DNA from 2 places in the Flavonifractor hominis genome. Region 2 is predicted to be linked to the other one. Evidence: riboswitches for the same ligand, from Rfam matches in the RefSeq annotation. Region 2 holds a riboswitch; the other holds the start of a gene.
What was found. Region 2 has a riboswitch for cobalamin ahead of WMO45_RS05925 (S-layer homology domain-containing protein). Riboswitches for the same ligand answer to the same signal wherever they lie in the genome.

Region 1: linked by a shared signal. The riboswitch ahead of WMO45_RS13160 (hypothetical protein) and the one ahead of WMO45_RS05925 (S-layer homology domain-containing protein) in region 2 are both predicted to bind cobalamin.

The regions. Positions count from the first base shown of each region.
Region 1 covers NZ_JBBMFT010000015.1:61-5,699, reverse strand. Annotated here, with positions in the region: gene WMO45_RS13165 (S-layer homology domain-containing protein) at 1-3,153, shown strand, start outside; cobalamin riboswitch at 3,272-3,462, shown strand; gene WMO45_RS13160 (hypothetical protein) at 3,617-3,910, shown strand; partial or broken gene WMO45_RS13155 (S-layer homology domain-containing protein) at 4,173-5,639, opposite strand, start outside.
Region 2 covers NZ_JBBMFT010000002.1:354,964-360,602, reverse strand. Annotated here, with positions in the region: gene WMO45_RS05925 (S-layer homology domain-containing protein) at 1-3,308, opposite strand, end outside; cobalamin riboswitch at 3,418-3,640, opposite strand; gene WMO45_RS05920 (homing endonuclease associated repeat-containing protein) at 3,646-4,224, opposite strand; cobalamin riboswitch at 4,419-4,554, opposite strand; gene WMO45_RS05915 (S-layer homology domain-containing protein) at 4,759-5,639, opposite strand, start outside.

The DNA of each region.
Region 1 (5,639 bases), on a different contig from region 2:
CTGACCGGTAAGATTGCGCTGGTCCAGCGCGGCGATCTGACCTTCCTGGAGAAGGGCGAGAACGCCTTCAAGGCCGGCGCCGCGGGCGTCATCATGGCCAACAACGCCGACTCCAGCTCCAACCTGTCCGCCTCTCAGATCTACGCTGAGATCCCCACCTTCGGTATGTTCGCCTCCAGCCTGTATGGAACCTTCCAGACGGCACTGGAATCCGGTACCGTTCAGGTGAGCTTCCAGAGCGAAGAGAAGTCTCAGGAAAATTCCCGCACCTATTCTGACAGCGGCCCTGCCGGCTCCACCTCCTGGGGCATTACCGAGGCCCTGCGTCTGAAGCCCGACATCATGGCTCCCGGCGGCAGCATTCTGTCCGCTGGCGCCGCCTCCGATACCGCTCTGGTAACCAAGAGCGGCACCTCCATGGCCTCCCCCAATATGGCCGGCGGTTTCCTGCTGGTTCAGCAGTATGTAGATGAAAACCTGGCCCTGTTCGGTGTGGAGCCCGGTACCGAGGAGTACAACAACCTGGTCAACCAGCTGGTTGCCAGCACGGCCACCGTGTACGCCCCGCTGGACAGCGAGGGTACCGGCCGTCAGAACAAGTACTTCTCTCCCCGCCGTCAGGGTGCCGGCCTGGCCAACATCGATGCGGCCACTTCTACCAAGGTGGTGCTCCACAACGACACCGTCTACAACCCCGAGACCGGTGAGGCCCCCCGCACCAAGGTGGAGCTGTTCGACAAGCTGGGTGATACCTTCACCTTCCACTTCACCCTGGACAACTACAATGACACCGCCCGCACGTTCAACGTACTCTCCTGCCTGCAGACCGACGCCACCACGGAGAGCGCCGGCCGCAACAACATCGTCACCAGCAACAGCAACGGCACCGATATCGACCCCATTGAGGACGCTGTGATGACCGTCTCTGCGGTCAGCGGTGACGCCACCATCGACACCGACTCTGCCAACATCAACCGCTATGCCGACGGTACTTCCGCCGCTGTGGTGAGCGTTCCCGCCAATTCCTCCACCGAGATCACCATCACCGTGGAGCTGGATCCCGACACCATGGCAGCCTATGACGAAGTCTATCCCAACGGCATGTTCCTGGAGGGCTATGTGTTCTTCGACTCCGATGTGGAAGACGTGAACATCCCCTTCCTGGGCTTCCGCGGCGACTGGACTCAGGCCCCCATCTTTGACCTGGCCACCGCCTACGATGACATCAGCGCTCTGGAGACTACCGACCTCAATTACCCCTTGTACTATGCCACCACCATGGCCACTCTGCTGGACAACGGCGGCACTTCCTACGAAGCGGTACTGGGTGCCAACCAGTTCACTGAGGCATCCTGGCCCGGCTATGCGTACAACGACCGGTACAATTCTGCCCGCACCTATCTCTCCACCCTGCGTGACAGCGGCAACTTTAGCGGCGACTACTCCGCCATCTCCCCCAACGGCGACGGCTTTGCCGATCTGGCTTATGCCAACCTGCTGCTGCTGCGCAACGCCAAGGCGATCTGCGTCGTGATCACCGATGCCGAGGGCAACGTGGTCAAGACCATCGGTCCCGAGTTTGAGTACTTCGAAGCGCTCAACAGCGACGGCAACCAGACCCAGCAGGTGGCCGCCACTTACGGCACCAAGTATAAGCGCAACATGGCCTGGGACGGCACCGATGCCGACGGCAAGGTTGTGGCGGATGGCCAGTACAATTACAAGCTGGTGGCCATGGTTGAGTATGAGTTCCTGAACACCGAGGGCTGCATCCCCACCGACAACACCTGGGATAAGGACAATCACACCATGACCGGCATGACCGACGCCTACAAGCAGACCGTGCTGGATGCCCTGCTGAACTCTGAGACTGCTCAGTCTATCTCCATGCCCGTTAAGGTGGACACTGTGGCCCCCGCCATCGTGGCCACCCCCATCACGGACGGCAAGTGGAACGTACAGATTGATGACGCTGGCGGCATCCAGGCTCTGGCCCTCTATTACAAGGGCGAGCGTCTGGGCAGCACCGAGGTAATCAACGCCACTTCCGTTACCAAGAACTATGACCTCAACGAACTGATCGACTCCTTCGGCGACGTCCTCGGTTCCGCCACCTTTGATCCCGCTCAGTTGGAGCTGCAGGTCGTAGACTATGCGTTCAACCTCTCCAGCGTAAAAGCCACTGAGTCGGTCAGCACTTTGAGCGTCACTCCTGCCAACACCTCCGTCTCCAAGGACGGCAAGCTGACCCTGACCGCTACCAGCGAACCCGCTATTGCTGACGGCGCTGTATACCAGTGGTATAAGAGCACCAACAGCGACGGCAGCGATGCCAAGGTTGTTGAGGGTGCTACCGGCGCCACCTGCACCGTGGATACCACCACTGTGGGCACCTATTACTATTACTGCGTAGTCGGCGGCATCCAGAGCAACATCGCCACCGTAGATGTGGTCAATTCCGACTCCGGCTCTTCCGGCGGCGGCTCTTCCGGCGGTGGTTCTTCCTCCGGCGGCAGCTCTTCCGGCGGTTCTACTTCCGGCGGCAGCACTTCCGGTGGTTCTACCTCCGGCGGCAGCACTTCCGGCGGCTCCACCTCTCAGCCTGAGCAGCCGGTTGCCTTCTCCGATATCTCCGGCCACTGGGCTGAGCAGGAGATCAAGGCCGCTGTGGAGGCCGGCCTGTTCACCGGCACCAGCGACACCACCTTCAGCCCCGACGTGACCCTCAGCCGCGCCATGTTCACTACCGTGCTGTGGCGTATGGCCGGTTCTCCCGCCGCTTCCGGCACCTCTACCTTCTCCGACGTGACTTCCGGCACCTGGTACTATGACGCCGTGGTGTGGAGCGCCGCCAACGGTATCGTCAACGGCGTGGCCGAGGGCGTGTTTGATCCCAATGGCCAGATCACCCGCGAGCAGATGGCCGCGATGCTCTACCGCTATGCGGAGTTCGCCGGCAAGGCCACCGATTCCATCCAGCCTCTGGTCGCTTTTGGCGACGCCGACTCGGTCTCTGACTGGGCCGTCTCCGCTGTGGCCTGGGCTGTGGACAACGGTTACATCACCGGCAAGCCCGGCAACCTGCTGGATCCCCAGGGTCTGGCCAGCCGTGCCGAGGCGACTGTGATTGTCAACCGCTTCCTGAGCGAGTAATGCACAGGTAAGAAAAGCACCGCATCCCACCGGGATGCGGTGCTTTTTCTGTCCTCAGGCCGGTCGGGCCGCACCCTTGACAAGCCTCTGGCTATCCTTTAGAATGGAAACAAGCTTATATCGCATCAACCCACCAAGTGCCCGGCATCCGCCGGGTGAAAAGGGAATCGGGTGAAATTCCCGAGCGATCCGGTCACTGTAAACGGGGAGCGCACTGCAATCGGCCATTGTTCTGTCCCGGACAGAGCGAGAAGGCGCGGTGCGCGTAGAGCCGCAAGCCAGGAAACCTGCTTGGATGGGTGGATAGGGAACTTCCGCAGAAAGAGACCTGTCCGGTGTTGCCGTATCCAGCCGGCCCCTGGCAGTCCGCTTTCGGAAGAAAGCGGATTTTTTGTATTTTCCCGCCAGCAGACCGGTCTGTCGGCAGCCCCCGGGCGCACCGTGCCACAGGAGGGGCAGACCAATGAGAAAACGAAACAGGAACCCATTCCACCGCTCGTCAAAGAAACCCGTCCCGGTCCGCCGGCCGGAGCAGGCCATGTATACGCCGGCTCAGCGGGCCCAGCTGGAGGCTCTGGATGCCCTCTGTGGACGACTGGGCCGCACCCCCATGCGGGAGGAGCTTCCACCCTGTCTGCGCATGGGGCTGGCCGCCTCCTTCGGCACCCTGCGCAACGCCTTTTTTCAGCTTGGCAGGGCCCCTCTGTCGGCTCAGGAAGTCCGCACTCTGCGCCATAGCTTTCCTTCCGGTCATTGAGCAACTGAAAACAGAAAACAGAGCGCCGCCTCCCGCTGGGAGGCGGCGCTTTTGTTTTGTCTGTCCGTCAGCTCTCATCCAAGCAGGTGTAGACGCGGAGATACTGCTGCTGGTCCAGCCAGCCGCTTCCCTGGCACTGCCGGACATCTGCCATCCTGAATCTCCAGTTCCGAACTCTCAACCCGCCCGGTCCGTGCAAAAGCAAGCATCGGGCCCCGGAGCAAATGCTCCGGGGCCCGATACAAGATAAGACCTGAATGATTCAGTTGTTTTCGCTCTGGGTAAAGCGCATGAGCATGGTGGCTACCTCAGCGCGGCTGGCAGTGCCCTGGGGATCCAGAGCGGAGCCGTTCTTGCCGGTGAGGATGCCCTCGGCCACCGCCCACTCCATGGCGTCCTGTGCCCAGGCGGACACGGAGGCGGCGTCGGCAAAGCCGGTCAGGCTGCCCTCCGTAGCGGGGGAGCCGGCGTAGCGGTAGAGCATGACGGCCAGCTGCTCCCGGGTGATGGTGGCCTCGGGGTTGGTGCCGTCGGTGATGCCCTCGGCTACCGCCCAGGCCATGGCCTTCTCATACCAAGTGGCCCCGCCGGTGGTGTCCACGCCATCCAGACGGGCCAGGACGGTGAAGAACATGGCGCGGGTCATGGAGGCGTCGGGGGAGAAGGTGGTGTCGGAGGTGCCGTTGAACAGGCCCTCGCTCACCACATACTCCACGGCCTCGCTGGCCCAGTGGGTGGCGGGCACGTCGGAGAAGGCGGGCGTCTCAGGCTCGGTAGGCTCAGTGGTCTCACCGGGCTGCTCAGGCTCAGTGGTCTCGCCGGGCTCCTCGGTCTCGGTGGGAGGCGTGGTGTCCTCATCCTCGGCATCGCTGCCGTCGTTGTAGGAGCCAACCTGCACCAGGCACTGGGCGGTGTAGCCGCCGTCGCTCGTAGTGACAGTGACGGTGGTCATGCCCTCGCCCACCACGGTGAGGTAGCCCACGTCGTTGACGGTGACCACGTTCTCGTCGGCGCTGGTCCAGGTGACCGACTTGTCGTCGGCGTCGGCGGGCTCCACGGTGGCGATGAGCTGCTCACCCCGGGGACCGAAGTTGGAGTACAGGTACACGCTCTCCACGTTCAGCTTCACGCCGGTGACAGCGGTCATTTTGTCCTGCTCAAACACGGCGGTGACGGTGACGTTCTTGGCGGGCATCTGGAAGGTACCTTCCTCGGACACCGTCACGTCCTCACTGGTCCACTCCACAAAGTGCCAGCCCTCAGCGGCCTGGGCGGTCAGGGTCACGGTGTCCCCCTCGGCGGCCGCGGTGGGCGCGGCGGAAGCGTCGCCCTCACCCTGGGTCTTCACGGTAACGGTGTACTGCTCGGGTACCTCACCAACGGTGATGGTATACGTAAAGGTATGGTCCTTAATGTCGGTGACGATCATCTTACTGCCGTCCGAAACGGTGTCGCTCCAGTCCAGAGGCGTGCCCTCCGACGTTACGAACGACACGGTGCAGTTGCCATCCACATCCAGGCCGTTGCGCAGCCGGGCCAGCGTCATGGGGCTTTCGACGGTGATGGTCTTATTGCCCTCGTTGATGGCAAACTCCTGGCTCTTGATGCGCCAGGCAAAGACCTGCAGCTCATGGACGGAGGCGGCGGCCCAGGAAGAGGCGTCACTGCATTTCTGCACGTTCAGGGTCAGGTCCTTGATCTCATTGGTGCCGTTCTCGGTCCAGTGCTC
Region 2 (5,639 bases):
CCTGCCCGGGCCAAGCCCAGGATGCTCCACTCCTGAAGGAAGGCGGGAGCGTTGTTCAGGGCATTGAGCTGGTATGCGCCGGTCTTGGCCAGGACATCGGCCACCTGCTCCTCTACCGGTTTGTTGAGGGCGGGGTCGCCGGCCTCAACATGAACCGTGAGTTCAATGGTTTTGGTGCCGTTGGTGGTATCCTTGGCGGTGCCTTTGAGGGTGACGGTTCCTTCCTTTACGCCCTTGATGAGCCACTGGTCGTTGGAAACAGTGCCCTCTTCCAGGGAGAAGTCTTCATCGCCCTGCATGATGACGGGATAGCTGCGGTAGGCAAGCACCTGGCCTTCGCCGCTCTGCTCCCAGGTCATGTAGCTCTCAGAGACGTGGAGACCCTTGGGATACTTCTCCGGCCATTTGGTATCATTCTCTCCGGTGAAAATCAGTCCGGCGTCGATGGTCTCACCCACCTTGACGGTCAGTTCTGTTTTCTCCGCAGTCAAGGATTGCAGGGGATTGAGGTAGTTCAGCGTTACTTCCCTGGTATCCGTAAACTGTTTATCCAGTTTGGGATCTTTGGTAGTGACGGTGACGTTGACCGTCCCTGCCTTCATGGGAATCAGGTTTTGTACCAGAGCGCTCTGGAATTCCATAATGGTTTTGTCGCTTGTGGTGACATCGTAGCTGCCAGCATAGGTAGCCCCTTCGGGCTCCACCTGGGCCATATGCTCCTCGCTGCCCACAATTGCTTCTCCATTTTCATCCACATGGCGCAGCGGGTTGAAGCTGGCCTCGCCGGGGGTGCCGTTCTGGCCGACGGAGTTGGGACTGCGGCGGTGAATGGTATATTCGCCCTCAAACAGGCACTTGATGCCGGTGGCTGCTGTGTAGCCGGCCGTTACCCGGACGGCGGCGGAGACGCCGTTGAGGGACGCCGTCAGGTTGGCAGTTCCTTCTTTATAGATGGTCACCCAGGCATCGGAATCCACATGGATCGCACTTGAATTACTGCTCTCCCAGTCGAAGAGCCCGTAATAAACCGGGATCTCCTTTCCTTCTACCGATACATAGGGAACCAGCTCAAAGCCCTGGCTGCCCTCCACCGCATAGGTCTTATTGGTATAGTCCTCGCCGCCAATCTTCAGCTTCAGATCAAAATAGCTGGGCACCTTGGCCTCGATCTGGAAGGACTGGAGCTCCTTTCGCGGCGCACCCTCTGTCCCCTTCAAGAACGCCGTGACCGTCACCGTACCGGCATCGCGCACCCATACTCTGGTCTGCTCCGAGTCTTTGTCATAATATACCATGATGGGGGCGTCGGTGGCGTGTGAGGGGGTCTCCCACTCCAGCTGATCGCCCTGGTAGCCGTCAATGGTCAGCGCGGCTACATCGCCGCCCTGCTCGCCAAATACGCTTACCTTCAGCACATCATCCGGCTCTTCAATCGAGGCAGTTTCCTCGGTAATCAGGTTTGTAACGGTTACAGCCTTGAAGTCGGGCTTGACATACTCCTGCTCCTCCCCCAGCCAGGGAAGGCCCTTGTCACTCTGGTGCCACTCCATGCCGCCATAGCGGTGCGCGTTGAGCATGGCGCGGAAGCTGTCCTCTTTTTGCTTGGCGACTACCTGACTGTCCAGCATGGAAGTACCGCTATCAGTGCCAATTGCTTTTCCCTCCGGCCAGTAGCTGTGGAGAATATGTCCGCCGTTTCCGGTCATTACCAGCCCGCCGGAGCCGCTGCCGCCGGGCATTTGATTCACATAGCAGTTGGCAATGACAGAGCCGGAGAACATCGTTCCCACAAGACCGCCATATTGGGTGTCCGCCCAGGAATAGCAGTTGATCAGCTTGCCATAGAGTTTATCCACCAGGGGCACATTGGTGATGCTGCCGTTGGCACCCAGGTTCTGAATCACGCCGCTGGGGCCAAGAATGTTGATGACAGGATTCGGATACTTGTCTGCGCCTGCAAAGGTTACGGTAAAGCCATTGCCGTCCAGCACACCATTGAAAGGCTTGATTTGGGTACCAAACGGATCGTAAGTACCCACATAGTCCACAATGTCGTTTTTCAGTTTATAGTAGCCGGCGCCGCCTTTTGTCGAAAGCTCCGCCAGCTCCTCGGCTGTGGAAATCATCGTCCACTCCTGGCCCTCCGGCAGCTCCGTCACCGCAGCCGGATCTACGATCTCAACCAGAGCGTCGACAGCGTTTTTCAGGGAAGCGGTCTGCTCGGCCAGCTTCTCCGCAGTAGCGGCTGGATTCTGCAAAAGGTTTTTGGCAGGCTTGAGGGCTGCCTGTACGGCAGACCAGCTGGCATCGGTATACCGGCCCTTTTCACTGGGCACTTTTGCGATCTCGTCCTGAAGGGCCACGCGTTCCGCCGCCGTTGCCGTGGTGCGGTCGGGAACTAAGCCGTCAATTGCGGCCTGCAAATCCTTCCTTGCCCCATCAATGGCGGCCTGGGTGGCGTCTGCATTGTCCAGAACGGCTTTTGCCTTGTCACGGGCTGCCACAAAGGCCTCCCAACTCTCAGATGTATAAGTAACATCTTCTTCGTCAGGAACGGCATTTGTATTGTCCTTTACCCTGTCGTACAGCTCCTGAAGTGCCGTGCGATCCGCCGCAGGTTTCTCTGAAGCAATCGGCTTGGGCACACCGTCCTCGTCCATAGCCCAGTACAGCAGCCCGGCCTCGTGGACAGCGTTCAGCTGCGCCATGGCATACGGATATTCGTCAGCATTGATTTTCTTGTTGTTCGTATCGGTAAAGTCGCCATTGTATACAGCGTCATAGAGGGTATAATAGCAGTTTTCAATGACAGGCAGACCGGTCGCCTCACCAACAAAACCGGAGTCGGCGTTATCCGTTGTAGAGAGGCAGTTTTTAATGGTGCCGCCAGCCATTGTGCCAACAAACCCGGCAAAGCACCACGCGGTATAATCATATCCGGCCCCAGACCAGCAGTTATTCACTGTTCCGCCTGTCTGTGTGCGGGCCAGCGCACCTACGGTATCGTCCTCGCCTGCTACTTCACCGTCCAGGCAGAGGTTCTGTACGGTGCCGCTCAGCGTGTTAAACAGCGGCTGGCCGGCCACAGTAATGGTGTAACCATTACCGTCCAGGGTGCCAGAGAAGTCAATAGCTGTCCATTCGCTCAGTTCAATATCCGCTGTCAGGATGTAGCTGCCGTCAGTCATTCCGGCCAGTTCCGCCTGGCTGGACACCTCCGTTACACCCTCCGCCGCCAGAACGCCGGCGGGCAGTAGTCCCAGTACCATGACAAGCACCAGCAGCAGGCTCAATACTCGTTTCTTCATATTTGCTCCGTCTCTCCTTTCGACTCTCGATCTGTCAGGGCATAAAAAATGCCGTGACAGATCCCAATGATCGCCACAGCCGTGTTCCCATGGTCGGGTCGCATTTCGACGACCCTTTGCATTCCTTGTAGGTCTTCTGACTTGCGCTTCCGGGGAAATTCCCCACAACGCCGGATCTGCCTTCCCAGGTCTCCCCAGTGACTGACTTTCATCAACGATCCGGTATCTCAGCGCTTACAGCGGCGGTTACCGTTCGGGACTTGCACCCGATTCCCTTGTTCATCCCTCCCTCTGCTTCCACCGAGACAGGGCCACAATAAATGCTCCTATTTACTTGTCAGTTATCCTTCCTCGCTTCCTGCCATTTCTCAAAATCCTCCGCGGCAGCAATCACGTTCTCCCACGAATGGAATCGTTCACAGAGAATTTTCGCCTGCGGGACATCACGCTTGCGCGGCGGATATCCAAGGCGGCGTCTGCGACGGGTCACATCCTCCAGAGCACCGCAGAGCTCCGGTTCCTCCGCCAGCATTTGTGTCCAATCCGGCATGCTTAAATCCGGCATTGGCAATTGCCGCATTCCCGCCGCCCGCAGTGCGCCCGGCCAGGTGCCAAACCGCGCTTTCAGGTAGATGCGATACAGAGAAAAGACCTCATCCTGTGTGGGCGCACGTCCCAGGCGTGACGCCGCATCGTGCAGAACAGCCAGCAAATCCTCGTCGGAATAGCTGGCATAGACAGCCCTGCCAAGCCCACTGGACAGCGTAAGAGATGTATAAGGGTGCTTTTCGCCGTTGCCTGTGTACTCTGGTGGAGCTTGCTGTGCCCATTTCTGTATCAAATTGCGGTATTGTTCTGCCTCTTGCGGCGTAAGTTTGGCTGGGCGAGCTTGCCTTCTCTTGCTGACGGTCTTCACCCCCTTCCAGTTTCGGGATCTGCTGCCGGCTCAGAAAACAAAAAACCGGCAGACAATGGTGTCTGCCGGCAAAAAGCAGATATCCATTGCCGATCCCTGCAAATCGAGCGTTTGCACATCAAAAATGCACAAAAACCCTGGCCATCCCCACACATGGGCATGGCTGCAAAAATCGGCAATGGATACCACCTTGATCAATTACCATGGAGCAGGCTGACAATCCTGGCTTATGGCCGGAGCCAAATACAGTAGAGGTAAGACTGCGCCGGATTCTCACCGGCTTGTCAGTTGGCATATGTCAAGCATATGACCTGCTCACGAAGACATTCTATCTACTTTTTATGGCGTTGTCAAGGGACTCCGAAACCAAGAACACCTATGGCTGTCCTTGTCTTCAGCTGCTGACTTTTGCCGGGCTGGTTCTTTGGGTCAAACTTGCTGTTTTCTCAGGATCGGACTTCCGGGATCCGCAGCCGGGGATGCTGTGGATCCCGGAGATCCTTGAGAGGGAAGTATGCTTCAACGAGGCGGCAGTTACTTTGCCAGTTCCCCGCCAAAACGCATCAGAATCATGGCCACTTCGGCCCGAGTCGCGGTGCCTTGCGGTACAATGGTGGTTGCGGTACGCCCGGTGATCAGGCCCTCCGCATACGCCCAGCGCAGAGCCTCAACCGCCCAGTCGCTGGTGTCCCCGGCGTCAGTGAATGCCGAGAGATCACCGGCTGCGGCCGTATCGTGCTTCATGAACTTGGCGTAGCGGTAAAGCATAACAACCAGCTGCTCCCTGGTAATACTGTCAGCGCCACCGAACAGACCATTTCCGTAACCGGTGACGATACCGTTCCCATTGGCCCAGGCTACGGCGTCAGTATACCAGGTATCCGGCGCCACATCGGTGAAGGCCGGGGCTTTACCGTCTCCGGCGGGTGAGCCCGCCAGGCGGTACAGCACGGCAGCCAGCATGGCACGGCTCATCTCCCCGTCGGGGGAGAAGGCTGTTGCACTGGTGCCGTTGAACAGGCCGTTTTTATAGACGTACTGAACCGCCTCAACATACCATGCGTCCTTATCCACATCGGTGAAGGGCAGACCGGCTTCCAGAGCCGTGAAAGCCGCCTCAGCCTCTGTCAGCACGTCGTAGTTGCGAACCAGCTTCTTCTGAGTGTCGGTCAAGGCATCATATGCTTTCCGGGCCGCTTCGATCTTATCACCGCTGTCCTTGGTAACAGTTCCGATGGCATTGATGAGTTTCTCCACCGCCTGGGCCGCCTTTTGGTTATCGTCATAGCCGTGGGTTCCGGGAACTGTATGGTAGTCGCCGGTATAGAAGAAGGTGATTTTGTCGCCGTCGCTCAGGTAATACTGGTTCAGCGTCACCTCCGGCAGTGTACCGTTGACACGGTACATCCAACCAC